DNA from 3 places in the Bradyrhizobium sp. 62 genome. Region 1 is predicted to be linked to each of the others. Evidence: predicted binding sites of a transcription regulator. Region 1 holds the regulator's gene; each other region holds the start of a gene.
What was found. The regulator PhoB, encoded in region 1, activates phosphate uptake and scavenging genes when phosphate is short. The targets are predictions, from matches to a motif close to TGTCATNNANCTGTCAT.
Positions count from the first base shown of each region.

Region 2: a site for PhoB is predicted at 1,389-1,405, ahead of ugpB (sn-glycerol-3-phosphate ABC transporter substrate-binding protein UgpB). Genes of this name have one in related genera too.
Region 3: a site for PhoB is predicted at 1,913-1,929, ahead of IVB47_RS07335 (UDP-2,3-diacylglucosamine diphosphatase). Genes of this name have one in related genera too.

Region 1 is NZ_JADPIT010000016.1:276,901-281,391, reverse strand. It holds gene pstC (phosphate ABC transporter permease subunit PstC) at 1-283, shown strand, start outside; gene pstA (phosphate ABC transporter permease PstA) at 288-1,133, shown strand; gene pstB (phosphate ABC transporter ATP-binding protein PstB) at 1,130-1,951, shown strand; gene phoU (phosphate signaling complex protein PhoU) at 1,962-2,678, shown strand; gene phoB (phosphate regulon transcriptional regulator PhoB) at 2,702-3,409, shown strand; gene IVB47_RS20325 (GcrA family cell cycle regulator) at 3,657-4,169, opposite strand.
Region 2 is NZ_JADPIT010000014.1:269,797-274,287, forward strand. It holds gene ugpB (sn-glycerol-3-phosphate ABC transporter substrate-binding protein UgpB) at 18-1,334, opposite strand; gene IVB47_RS09890 (CaiB/BaiF CoA-transferase family protein) at 1,554-2,771, opposite strand; gene IVB47_RS09895 (organic hydroperoxide resistance protein) at 2,946-3,371, opposite strand; gene IVB47_RS09900 (MarR family transcriptional regulator) at 3,526-3,987, shown strand; gene IVB47_RS09905 (GIY-YIG nuclease family protein) at 4,005-4,247, opposite strand; tRNA gene IVB47_RS09910 (tRNA-Ala) at 4,383-4,458, opposite strand.
Region 3 is NZ_JADPIT010000011.1:125,008-129,498, forward strand. It holds gene IVB47_RS07320 (cytochrome c) at 1-568, shown strand, start outside; gene IVB47_RS07325 (Lrp/AsnC family transcriptional regulator) at 593-838, opposite strand; gene thiD (bifunctional hydroxymethylpyrimidine kinase/phosphomethylpyrimidine kinase) at 968-1,768, shown strand; gene IVB47_RS07335 (UDP-2,3-diacylglucosamine diphosphatase) at 1,953-2,765, shown strand; gene IVB47_RS07340 (glycosyltransferase family 1 protein) at 2,779-3,822, shown strand; gene IVB47_RS07345 (threonine/serine dehydratase) at 3,886-4,491, shown strand, end outside.

The sequences.
Region 1 (4,491 bases):
CCGCGTCGGCGTCATCGGCGGCGTCATGCTGGCGCTGGGCCGCGCGCTCGGCGAGACCATGGCGGTGACCTTCATCATCGGTAACTCGTTCCGGATCTCGTCGTCGATCTTCGCCCCCGGCACCACGATCTCGGCGGCGATCGCATCCGAGTTCGCCGAGAGCGACGGCCTGCACCAGTCCGGCCTGATCCTGCTCGGCCTCCTGCTGTTCGTGCTGACCTTCTTCGTGCTCGCGGCGGCGCGGCTGATGCTGATGCGGCTGGAAAAGAAGGCGGGGAACTGACGCCATGAATCCGATCTATTCACGCCGCCGCCGCAAGGACATCGTCGTCCGCGGGCTCTGCATCGCCGCAACCGCCTTCGGTGTCACCTGGCTCGCGCTGATCCTGATTACGCTGCTCTACAACGGACTGGCCGGACTCAATGTCCAGCTGTTCACCGAGAACACGCCGCCACCGGGATCGAACGAGGGCGGACTGCTCAACGCCATCGTCGGCTCGCTGATCATGACCGTGATCGGCGTCGGCATCGGCGCGCCGCTCGGCATGTTCGCCGGCACCTATCTCGCCGAGTACGGCCGCAATGACCGGCTGACCTCGGTGATCCGCTTCATCAACGACATCCTGCTCTCGGCACCCTCGATCATCATCGGCCTGTTCATCTACGGCGCGGTGGTGGTGCCGATGCGCGGCTTCTCGGCGATCGCGGGCTCGCTCGCGCTCGCGGTCATCGTGATCCCGGTGGTGCTGCGCACGACCGAGGACATGCTGCTGCTGGTGCCGAACGCGTTGCGCGAGGCGGCCTCGGCGCTCGGCCTGCCGCGTTCGCTGGTGATCAAGCGGATCGCTTATCGCGCTGCCCGTTCGGGCCTCATCACCGGCGTGCTGCTCGCGACCGCCCGCGTCGCCGGTGAAACCGCGCCGCTGCTGTTCACCGCGCTGTCGAACCAGTTCTTCAGCCTCGGCCTGAACAAGACGATGGCAAACCTGCCGGTGACCATCAACAACTTCGTGCAGAGCCCCTATGCCTATTGGAAGCAGCTGGCCTGGAGCGGCGCGCTGCTCATCACCCTGACCGTTCTTGCCCTTAATATTTTCGCGCGCATCCTTGGCGCCGAGAGGACCGCAAAATGAGTGATCTTTCCGTATCGATGAGCGCGTCAGGTGGACTGCCGCACGCGGCAGTGCTGCCGGAGGCGCCCCCCAAGGTGACCGTGCGCAACCTGAACTTCTATTACGGCGAGCACCACGCGCTGAAAAACATCAACCTGACGCTCGGCGCCAACCGCGTCACGGCGTTCATCGGTCCGTCAGGCTGCGGCAAGTCGACCCTGCTGCGCATCTTCAACCGGATGTACGACCTCTATCCCGGTCAGCGCGCCACCGGTCAGCTCATGCTCGACCAGACCAACATCCTCGACGGCAAGCTGGACCTCAATCTGCTGCGCGCCCGCGTCGGCATGGTGTTCCAGAAACCGACGCCGTTCCCGATGACGATCTACGAGAACATCGCGTTCGGCATCCGTCTTTATGAGAAGATCTCGAAGTCCGAAATGGACGGCCGCGTCGAGAAGGCGCTGCGCGGCGGCGCGCTGTGGAACGAAGTCAAGGACAAGCTCAACGCCTCCGGCCTGTCGCTCTCCGGCGGCCAGCAGCAGCGCCTCTGCATCGCCCGCACCGTCGCGGTGCGGCCCGAGGTGATCCTGTTCGACGAACCCTGTTCGGCGCTCGACCCGATCTCGACCGCCAAGGTCGAGGAGCTGATCCAGGAGCTGTCCGAGGATTACACGATCGCGATCGTCACCCACAACATGCAGCAGGCGGCGCGCGTCTCCGACAAGACCGCCTTCATGTATCTCGGCGAGTTGATCGAGTTCGACGACACCAGCAAGATCTTCACGTCGCCGTCCGACCGGCGCACGCAGGATTACATCACCGGCCGGTTCGGCTAGGAGACGCGACATGGGTTCTGAACATACCGCAAAGGCCTTCGACACCGACCTCCAGGAACTCACGCGCCTGGTCGCCGAGATGGGTGGCATCGCCGAGCGCATGATCGTCGAGTCCGTCGACGCATTGATCCGCCGCGACGTCCCGCTCGGCCAGCGCGTCGTCGCCATCGACACTGAACTCGACGCGCTGCAGAAGCGCATCGAGGAACGCGCGGTGCTCACCATCGCCCGGCGCCAGCCAATGGCGGTCGATCTGCGCGAGATCGTCGGCGCCATGCGCGTCGCGACCGATCTCGAGCGCATCGGCGACCTCGCCAAGAACATGGGCAAGCGCGTTGCGGCGCTGGAGACGGACTTCCATCCGCTCAAGCTGTTCCGCGGCCTCGAGCACATGACCGACCTCGTGCAGCAGCAGGTCAAGTCGGTGCTGGACGCCTATGCCGCGCATGATTTGCCGGCGGCGATGGCGGTGTGGAAGGGTGACGAGGAAGTCGACGCCATCTGCACCTCGCTGTTCCGCGAGCTCCTTACCTACATGATGGAGGATCCGCGCAACATCTCGTTCTGTATTCACCTGATGTTCTGCGCCAAGAACATCGAGCGGATCGGCGACCACGCCACCAACATCGCCGAGACCGTGTTCTACATGATCGAGGGCCAGGCGATCACCGACAAGCGGCCGAAGGGCGACATGACGACCTTCGCCAGCACGGTACCGAACACCTGAAGACTTAAGGGAGCGACGACCCGATGGGCGCACGCATTATGGTGGTTGAGGACGAGGAAGCCCTGACCGAGCTTCTCCGCTACAACCTCGAAGGCGACGGCTATGACGTCGAGACGGTGATGCGCGGCGACGACGCCGACACCCGCCTCAAGGAGCACATCCCCGATCTGATCGTGCTCGACTGGATGCTGCCGGGCCTGTCAGGCATCGAACTGTGCCGGCGGCTTCGCACCCGTCCCGAGACCAAGCAGCTCCCGATTATCATGCTCACCGCGCGCGGCGAGGAGAGCGAGCGGGTGCGGGGTCTTGCGACCGGCGCCGACGATTACATCGTCAAGCCATTCTCGGTGCCGGAGCTGCTGGCGCGCGTGAAAGGCCTGCTGCGGCGCGCAAGCCCCGAGCGGCTCGCCACCGTCCTTGCTTTTGGCGACATCGAGCTCGACCGCGACAAGCGCCGCGTGGCGCGCTCGGGCCGGCCGATCGATCTCGGTCCGACCGAATATCGCCTGCTGGAGTTCTTCCTGGAGCACCCGGGACGGGTGTTCTCGCGCGAGCAACTGCTCGACAGCGTCTGGGGCCGCGACATCTATATCGACGAGCGCACCGTCGACGTGCATATCGGCCGCCTGCGCAAGCTGCTCAATCTCGGCCGCGAGCAGGACCCGATCCGCACCGTCCGCGGCGCTGGTTACGCGCTGGATGATCGGTTTGCCAAGGCGGAGCAGGTGTAGGGTTGCAGCCTTGTTTGTTGGCAAGCTGTCCCCGAATTCTTCGACGTCGCCACGGACAAGCGAGCGAAGCGAGCGCTGATCCGGGACCCATAACCACCGAACGTGGTTTGGCGAAGACTCGGAATGACTCCTTTCGCGCAACAACTGCGCGCTCGGAATATGGGTCCCGGTCTCCGTGCGCAATTGCGCACTAGGCCGGGACGAGACTGAAATCGTTGAGCCGTCTTCGCGCGGGGACTTGCGGTAATTAGCGCGGCCCCGGCTTCACCGGTGCACGCCGCCGATCCGACGCCGGCTGGTACGCGACGCGCGAGTGCTGGGCGCAATAGGGCAGGCCGGACAGCGCCCGTCCACCGCAGAAGAAGAAGTCCGGGCTCGAGGGATCGCCGACCGGCCAGTGGCAGGTCGCCTCGTTCAATTCCAGCAGTGACAGCCGCTGGCTCATCGGCACCACGTTGTCATAGGTGACCGGATCCGGCTCAGCCTCGACCTCGAAGGCCTGCGCCAGCGCGGTGTTGCCGCGCGAGATCGGGCGGCTCACCCGCATCATGTGCTGCGCGGGGCGCGCCTTGCGCGGCCGCGGCGCTGCCGACGAAGGGCTCTTGGCGCGGCCCGAGAGGCCGAGCCTGTGCACTTTGCCGATCACGGCATTGCGGGTCACATTGCCGAGCTCCGCCGCGATCTGGCTGGCCGAAAGTCCGGCCTCCCAGAGCTTTTTCAGCTGCTCGACGCGATCATCGGACCAGGTCAAAACCGTCATTGCACCCTTTCCCTCGCTGCGCGCCAGCCATCCTGGGGCCTCGCAGCGAATGCCTAAGCCTTCAAAAACCCGTGCCGCCAGAATCCCTTAAGGCTCGCCGGGCGCGTCTTGAACGCCCGAACGTTTACGCCGGTACATAAGGACTTAAAGATCAGAACCACTGCACGAGATGTCGTATCTGACAATCCAAACGCTACAATATGGCGTGACTCCCGCGCAAGAGTCCGCCGACTCGCTTCCACATGTTCCGTGACTAAATCCCGCAAAATCGGCACCGCAAGACTACGGATTCAGCGTTTCGCGAGGCTTTCCGGGCGGCATT
Region 2 (4,491 bases), on a different contig from region 1:
GCCTGCCGCTCATTGCCTCACTTGACGGCGGTCTTTTCGAACTGCCGCAGCATCGTGTTGCCGCGCTCGACGGCGGCATCCAGCGCCTGCTTGGCGGTCTTCTTGCCGGCCAGCGCCTGCTCGATCTCTTCCGACCAGACGTCACGCAGCTGCACCATGTTGCCGAGGCGCAGGCCGCGCGAGTTCTCGGTCGGCTCCTTGTTGGTCAGCTCGAGCAGCGGGGTCTCGAGATAGGGCTGATCCTTGTAGAAGCCCTCTTCCTTCGCCTTGGCATAGGCCGCCTTGGTGATCGGCAGATAGCCCGAGGCCTTGTGGATATAGACCTGGCGGTCGGTGTCTGAGAGGAAGGTCAGGAACTTCGCGACGCCCTTGTATTCCTCGGCCGACTTGCCGCCCATCACCCACAGCGAAGCGCCGCCGATGATCGAGTTCTGCGGGGCGCCCTTGACGTCGGGATAATACGGCATCGGCACGGCGGTGAAGGCGAACTTGGCCTGCGCCTTGACGTTGCCGAAGAAGGCCGACGAGGTCAGGTAGATCGGGCACTCGCCGGAAGTGAAGCGACCCTCGCCGGTGTTGGTGCGGCCGGCGTAGTCATAGGTCTTGGTCTTCTGCAGCTCGACCAGGGTTTCGAGATGCTTGACCTGAAGCGGTCCGTTGAACTCGAGCACGGTGTCGAAGCCGTCGAGGCCGTTGGCCTTGCTGGCGAGCGGCACGTTGTGCCACGCCGAGAGCTGCTCGAGATTGACCCAGGTGATCCAGGAGCCCGAGAAGCCGCAGGTGTCGTGACCGGCAGCCTTCAGCTTCTTGGCGGCCTCGAACGTTTCGGGCCAGGTCTTCGGAATCTCGACGTTCGCCTTCTTCAGCTCGTCGAGGTTGACCCACATCACGGTCGAGGACGAGTTGAAGGGGAATGAGAGCATCTCGCCCTTCGACGTCGAATAATAGCCGGTGATGGCGGGCAGGTAGATCTTGGGGTCGAATTTCTCGCCGGCGTCGGCCATCAACTTGTAGACGGGCTTCACGGCGCCGGTCGCGGCCATCATGGTCGCGGTGCCGACTTCGAACACCTGCATGATATGCGGGGCGTTGCCGGCGCGGAACGCCGCGATGCCGGCGTTCATCGTATCGGGATAGTTGCCCTTGTAGGTCGGGATCACCTTGTAGTCGCTCTGCGACGCGTTGAAGTCGGTGGCGAGCTTGACGATGACGTCGTTGTTGGCGCCGGTCATCGCGTGCCACCACTGGATTTCGGTCACGGCCAAGGCCGGTGAGGCCGATAGTCCAACCGTGAGTGCAATAGCGGCAGCCGCTCCAAAGTGTCGAAGAGCCATCAAGTAAACCTCCCTTGGGCCGTCAAAAATGATCGCTTGCGCTAGCAGCGCCATATGACGTTCACATGACTGTGTAAGCGGCCGAAACGAAAGCGGCAAGCGCTGGAAAAGGGAAGCTGTCAAATAGGCGAATGCCGCGCGCGCAGCGTCCTCCGTTCGCGATGCACAGAGCGCCCGCACCGCAGTGCGGCATTGCCGTCGGATGAGGAAGGCGAGGCGCTAGCGCTTGCGCTCGGGTCCGCAGACCGTGCCCTGCTCGACCATCGCGTCGATCTCGGACCTGGAGTAGCCGAATTCGCCCAGCACCTCGGCCGCGTGCTGGCTGAATTTCGGCGGCAGGCGCCGCAGGCTCGGCTTGCTGCGATCGAGCCGGATCGGGGATGCCACGCCCTTGTACCAATCCTTCTCGATGATATCGCCGCGCGCGATCGTGTGCGGGTTGGTCAACGCCTGGTCGATCTTCTGCACGGGCCCTGCTGGCAGGCCCGCGGCGAGCAGGCGATTGCACAGCGGCTCGGCCTCGTGCTGGCTGAACACGGCGGCGAGCTCGGCCCGCAGTGCCTCGCGATTGGCGATGCGGTCCTTGTTGCGCGCAAAGCGCGGATCGGTGCCGAGCTCGGGCTTGCCGATCTCCTTGGCGAGCTTGCGGAAGGTGCCGTCATTGCCGACGCCGATGAAGATGTTGTCGGTCTTGGTCGGGAAGATCGCATAGGGCACGAGGTTGGGATGCTCGTTGCCGGTGAGCGACGGCGGCTTGCCATGCATGAAATAATTCGCGGTGTGCGGATGCATGATGGCGAGACCGGTCTCGTACAGTGTGGTCTCCAGGAATTGGCCCTGGCCCGAGCGCTGCCGCTCCGACAGCGCCATCAGGATGCCGATCGCCGCATAGAGGCCGGTGCCGATGTCGACCAGCGGCACGCCGATCCGCATCGGTCCGCTCTCGGGCGAGCCGGTCGCCGCGATCATGCCGGTCATGGCCTGGATGATGGCGTCATACCCGGGATTGCCGCCGCGCGGGCCGTCGGCGCCGAAGCCGCAGATCCGGCAATGCACGAGGCGCGGGAATTTTTCGCGCAACACCTCGTTGCCGATGCCCCATTTCTCCAGCGTGCCCGGCTTGAAGTTCTCGATCAGGACGTCGGCGCTCTCCAGCATCTTGAGCAGCACGGCCCGGCCGCCCTCGGAGGCGAGGTCGAGGCCGATCGAGCGCTTGTTGCGGTTGATGCCGATGAAATAGGCCGCGTCTTCTTCGTGGAAGGGAGGGCCCCAGTCGCGTACCTCGTCGCCGGCGGGCGGCTCGACCTTGATCACGTCGGCGCCATGGTCGGCGAGGATCTGGGTGCAATAGGGACCGCCGAGCACGCGCGTGAGATCGATGACGCGCAGGCCGCTCATTGCGCCTGTGGCAGCTCCAGAACTGGCGGCTTCAGTCATCCCTTCGCGTCCCCTGTGTCGATGTGATCACAGGCCTAACGAGGTTCGTCCGGGCCGGCAATGGCTTCCCGCGTAGGGCGTCATGCAGGCCGCTCGCCGCAATCCCGCGGGATGGCAAATCATGGGAAGCGGCCGGCCCGAGGGGATCCCGGGCCAGCCGCTTCAGCTACCCGTTCAGACGACCGTCAGGCGAACGTCGACATTGCCGCGCGTCGCGTTGGAATACGGGCACACCTGGTGCGCCTTCTCGACCAGCGCCTCGGCTTCCGCGCGGGCGAGGCCCGGCAGCGAGACGGCAAGGTCGATGTCGAGACCGAAGCCGCCGGCCGCGCGCGGGCCGATGCCGACGGTCGAGGTCACGGAGGCGTCGGCCGGAACCTTGGGGCCGCCCTGCGAGGAGACGAACTTCATCGCGCCGATGAAGCAGGCGGCATAGCCCGCCGCAAACAGCTGCTCGGGATTGTTGCCGGTACCGCCTCCGCCGCCGAGTTCCTTCGGCGTGGTGAGCTTGACGTCGAGCGCGCCATCGAGGGTCGCGGCATGGCCGTCGCGGCCGCCGGTGGCCTTTGCGCTGGTCTTGTAGAGGACGTTCACTGACACTTTCGTCTCCCTGTGTTTCTCGGGTGGGGTGCGATCCTTATCGCAAGCAATTAGATTGTGCGCAATTTAAATTACGGTGCCTCACATTTAATTGTTCGCAATTGAATATGCCGCCGGCCGGCCCCAGAATGGAGCAAGTCCCGTGAGATTCTCGATGCCCCGGAAACATTCGGCAGCGGACGCGCCGCTTCGCCTCGATAACCAGATCTGCTTCGCGGTCTATTCGGCCGCGCATGCCTTCAACCGCGTCTACAAGCCGCTGCTGGACCGGCTCGGCCTGACCTATCCGCAATACCTGGTGATGCTGGTGCTGTGGGAGCGCGACGACGTGCCGGTGAAGAGCATCGGCGAAAAGCTGCACCTGGATTCGGGCACGCTGACGCCGCTGCTCAAGCGGCTCGAGGCGGCCCATCTCGTCAAGCGCACGCGCTCGAGCGAGGACGAACGTCAGGTGCTGATCGCGTTGACGCCGCAGGGCCACGCCTTGAAGGACAAGGCGCGCGCCGTGCCGCAATCGATCCTGGCGGCGACGGACTGCTCGGTCTCGGAACTGGTCGCGATGAAGGACGAGATCGTGGCGCTGCGCGATCGGTTGAATGCGGTGATTGGGGGGTAGGGGTTAGAAGTGCGTGCTTAGGACAGCCGCTTCTTTGTGAAGGCCCGGCCGGAGTGAGACTTCAGGTACGCTTCAAAAGCGAGCGCTTTGTACTTGTCAGGGAAAGCGCAGTACCAGATCAGCTTCCAAGGCTTGAACTTGGCGGTGTGGGTGGATTTGCCAGCATTGTGCTCTGGAATCCGGCGCTTCAGATCTTCCGTAGCCCCAACGTATTCCTGCTCAGGACATTCGATGCTGCGGAGGATGTAGACGTACCACATTGACGATTATCGCCTGGGCAGCCGCTGTGTCGGAATCTCACCAGTCCGTCTTCGCCCTTCGGGCTTCGCCGGACACCACGCTTCGCCCTTCAGGCTGTGCGCGGCTGCGCCACGCGTAGCCTGAAGGGCGAAGCGTGGTGGAGCCAGGCGGGATCGAACCGCCGACCTCGTCATTGCGAACGACGCGCTCTCCCAGCTGAGCTATGGCCCCTTAACCGTCCGACGCGCCTTGGGCGACGCGTCG
Region 3 (4,491 bases), on a different contig from region 1:
TCCCTACACGTCCTATCAGCACGGCAGGCGCGAGGACGTGCTCGATCTCTTTGCGTACCTGAAAACGCTGCCGGCCGTTGCAGGCAAGGTGCGCGACCACGACGTGCGCTTTCCGTTCAACATCCGGCGCAACGTAGGCATCTGGAAATTCTTATTTCTGGACGGCAAACCCTTCGTCGCCGACAGCGCGAAGTCGCCGCAGTGGAATCGCGGCGCCTATCTCGTCAACAGTTTTGGCCATTGCGCGGAATGCCACAGCCCGCGCAACGCGCTTGGCGGCATCATCGCCGGACAACGCTTCGCCGGAGGGCCCAATCCGGAAGGCGAGGGGTGGGTCCCCAACATCACCCAGAAGGGCCTCGGCGAGTGGAGCGCGAAGGATATTGCGTATTTCCTGAAGACCGGCGAATTGCCCGACGGCGACAGCGTCGGGGGCGCGATGACGCGGGTGATCAAGAACACCTCGCAATTGCCGGACGACGATCTCGCGGCGATGGCGGACTATCTCAAATCGCTGCTGCCGGTGGACGGTCCGCCGCGCCCCAAGCGCAAGGAGGGCGACGCCTGATCAGGCCCGCCCTTTTCCGGACGGTCAACTCGCGCCAAACGCCTTGAAGGTGATGATGGTGAGGGTGTCCTGGATGCCGGGCAGCACCTGAACCTTCTCGTTGACGAAGTGGCCGATATCGGTGTCGTTGTCGACGTAGAACTTCACCAGCAGGTCGTATTGACCGGCCGTGGAATAGATCTCGGAGGCGATCTCGGCTTCGGCAAGCGCATTGGCGACTACATAGGATTGGCCGAGCTTGCATTTGATCTGGACGAAAAAGGGAACCATCGCGGTCACTCCGAAAGCATATCTAGCGGCTAATAGGCCAAACCCGGCCGAATTTAGCAAGCGAACTTGCTGGGCCGGGGGAGGCGCGCTAGGACGGTCCATGGCTTCGAAAATGCTGAAGATCGCCCCATGACAACGCCCGTCGCGCTGACCATTGCCGGCTCCGATTCGAGCGGCGGCGCCGGCATCCAGGCCGACCTGAAGACCTTTGCTGCGCTGGGCGTTTTTGGCGCGTCCGCCATCACGGCGCTGACGGCGCAGAACACCCGCGGCGTCACCGGCATTCACGCGGTGCCCGCCGAATTCGTCACCGCGCAGATCGATGCGGTGTTTTCCGATCTCGAGGTCGGCGCGGTCAAGATCGGGATGGTGGCGCAAGCCGCCAGCATCGATGCGATCGCGGCCGCGCTGTCGCGCTGGGCGCCCCGGCATATCGTGCTCGATCCCGTGATGGTGGCGACATCGGGTGATCGCCTGCTCGCCTCCGAAGCGGTCGACGCCCTGCGCATCAAGCTGATGCCGCTGGCCTCGGTGATCACACCCAATCTGCCCGAGGCCGCGGCTCTGCTCAGCGAACCGGTCGCGGCCAGCGAGGCCGAAATCGAGAGCCAGGGGCGCCGGCTGCTGGCGCTCGGCTGCAGGGCGGTCCTGATCAAGGGCGGGCACGGCGAGGGCGCCGAGAGCATCGACTATCTCGTCGATGCCAGCACCACGATCGCGCTGGCCGCGCCGCGCGTTGCCACTCGCAACACCCATGGCACCGGCTGCTCGCTGTCCTCGGCGGTCGCCGCCGGGCTCGCCAGGGGCGAGGATCTCGAGCGCGCCGTGCGCAACGCCAAGGCCTGGATCAGCGCGGCGATCGCGGCCGCCGACCGCTTCAGCGTCGGCCACGGCCACGGCCCGATCCATCATTTCCACAAATTCTACTGACGCCGCTCGCGAGCGCGCCGCAGCTCCGGGTTCTTGCGGAGGGCGCTGCGACGCCATGTCGCCTGATTGTCGCATGCGACTGATATTCGCGGGGTGGGCGAGGCAAGCGCGATTCGGTTCCGAAGGTGCCTCAAAGGTTCGATTGGTCATCCCCCTGTCACGGGACATTGTTACAGGCTGGCGCATGGGAAGTTACGATGTGAGTGACGAGAGCCCCGAGCGGCGCTTTCGCACGTTGTTCATCTCCGACGTTCATCTCGGAGCCCGCGGTTCTCAAGCCGACCTTCTGCTCGATTTCCTGCGTTTCCATGATGCCGACACGATCTATCTCGTCGGCGATATCGTCGACGGCTGGGCGCTGAAATCGAGCTGGCATTGGCCGCAATCGCATAACGATCTCGTCCAGAAGCTTCTGCGCAAGGCGCGCAAGGGCGCCAAGGTCATCTACATCCCCGGCAATCACGACGAGTTCCTGCGCAACTATTACGGCACGCATTTCGGCGGCATCGACGTGGTCGAGAACACCGTCCACACCGGCGCGGACGGCAAGCGCTATCTCGTCATCCACGGCGACATCTTCGACCTCGTGGTGCAGAACGCCCGCTGGCTCGCTCATCTCGGCGACAAGGCCTACGACTTCGCGATCCAGCTCAATCGCTTCGTCAACTTCTTCCGGCGCATGTTCAAGGTGCCCTATTGGTCGCTGTCGCAATGGGCCAAGCAGAAGGTCAAGAACGCCGTCAACTATATCGGCGCATTCGAGCAGGCGCTCGCCGCCGAGGCGCGGCGCCACGACGCCGACGGGGTGATCTGCGGCCACATCCATTACGCGGTGATCCGCGACGAGGGCGGCATCCGCTACATGAATTGCGGCGACTGGGTCGAGAGCTGCACGGCGCTGGTCGAGCACGATGACGGCCGTTTCGAGATCATCACCTGGGCGGACCAGGCCGAGAAGCCGGCGCAGGTCCCGCAGGTTGCAGCCAGAGCTGCATGACAAAGGCAGCCTGATGCGCATCCTGGTCGCGACCGACGCCTGGCACCCGCAAGTCAACGGTGTGGTTCGGACGCTGACGAAACTTGCTGACGGTGCCAAAAGCCTCGAAGTCGAATTCTCGTACCTGACACCGCAATCGTTCCGCACCTTTGCGATGCCGAGCTATCGTGACGTGCGGCTCGCGATGCCGCGGCCGGGCAGAATCGCGAAGCTGATCGAAGAGGCGCACCCCGACAGCATCCACATCGCGACGGAGGGGCCGATCGGCCTGATGGTCCGCCGCTATTGCCGCCAGCGCAAGCTACCCTTCACGACCAGCTTCCACACCCGCTTTCCCGAATATGTCCGCGCCCGCGTGCCGGTGCCGGGCTCGCTGATCTGGCGGGCGCTGCGCCGATTCCACAGCCCCAGCCGCGCCGTGATGGCGGCAACGCCGGCGCTTGCCTGCGAGCTGACCGAGCGCGGCTTCGACAATGTCGTGCTGTGGCCTCGCGGCGTCGACACCCATTTGTTCCATCCCCGTGCGATTGATCTCTGCCTGCCGGCGCCGGTGTTCCTCTCGGTGGGCCGCGTCGCGGTGGAGAAGAATCTCGAGGCCTTCCTCGACCTCGACCTGCCCGGCACCAAGGTGATCGTCGGCGACGGTCCGGCGCGTGTCGCGCTGGAGCAGGCCTATCCGGACGCGATCTTCCTCGGCGAAAAGCACGGCGAGGAACTGGCGGACATTTACGCTGCCGCCGATGTCTTCGTGTTTCCGAGCAAAACCGACACCTTCGGCCTGGTCCTGCTCGAAGCGCTGGCGAGCGGCCTGCCCGTCGCGGCGTTTCCGGTGAAGGGGCCCCGCGGCGTGATCGGCGATGCGCCGGTCGGCGCGCTCGATCACGATCTGCGCAGCGCCTGCTTCGCCGCGCTGGACATCTCCCGGCAGGATTGCGTCGAATTCGCCTCCAACTACACCTGGGAGGCCTCGGCCCGGGCCTTTATCGACAGCATTTTGGCGGTCGGCGCGGTCCTGCCGGGCCGGAACGGGGCGGAGCCGGCGCGATTCGTCGCCTGAGAGCCCAGAATGCTCGCGCGGAGATGCCTTGCCCGCGCCTCATCCGCCGCGATAACATCAGGCATGACAGAACAGCTCCTCCCGATCGGCCCTGCCGATATCGATGCCGCAGCGCGCGTGATCGCACCCTTCGCCGTCCGTACGCCGCTGTTGTCCTTTCCCGTGCTCAACGAACGTGTCGGCGCAAAGGTCTATCTCAAACCGGAGATGCTCCAGCGCACCGGCTCGTTCAAGTTCCGCGGTGCCTTCAACAAGGTCGCCTCGATCCCGCAGCACAAGCGCGCCGGCGGCGTGGTGGCGTTCTCCTCCGGCAATCACGCCCAGGGCGTGGCGGCGGCGGCCAAGATCCTCGACATGCAGGCGACCATCGTGATGCCCGCGGATGCGCCGTTGTCGAAGCGCGAGCGCACCAAATCCTACGGTGCCGAGGTCGTGCTGTACGACCGCGACCGCGACGACCGCGAGGCGATCTCGCGCGGCATCGCCGAGAAGCGCGGCGCAACGCTGGTCAGGCCCTATGACGATCCCTTCGTGATCGCCGGCCAAGGCACCGCCGGCCGCGAGATCGCCGAGGACATGGCGGCACTTGGTCTCGCCCCTGACATCGTGGTGGCGCCGGCCTCCGGCGGTGGTCTGATCGCGGGCGTCGCGACGGCTGTGAAGGCGCGC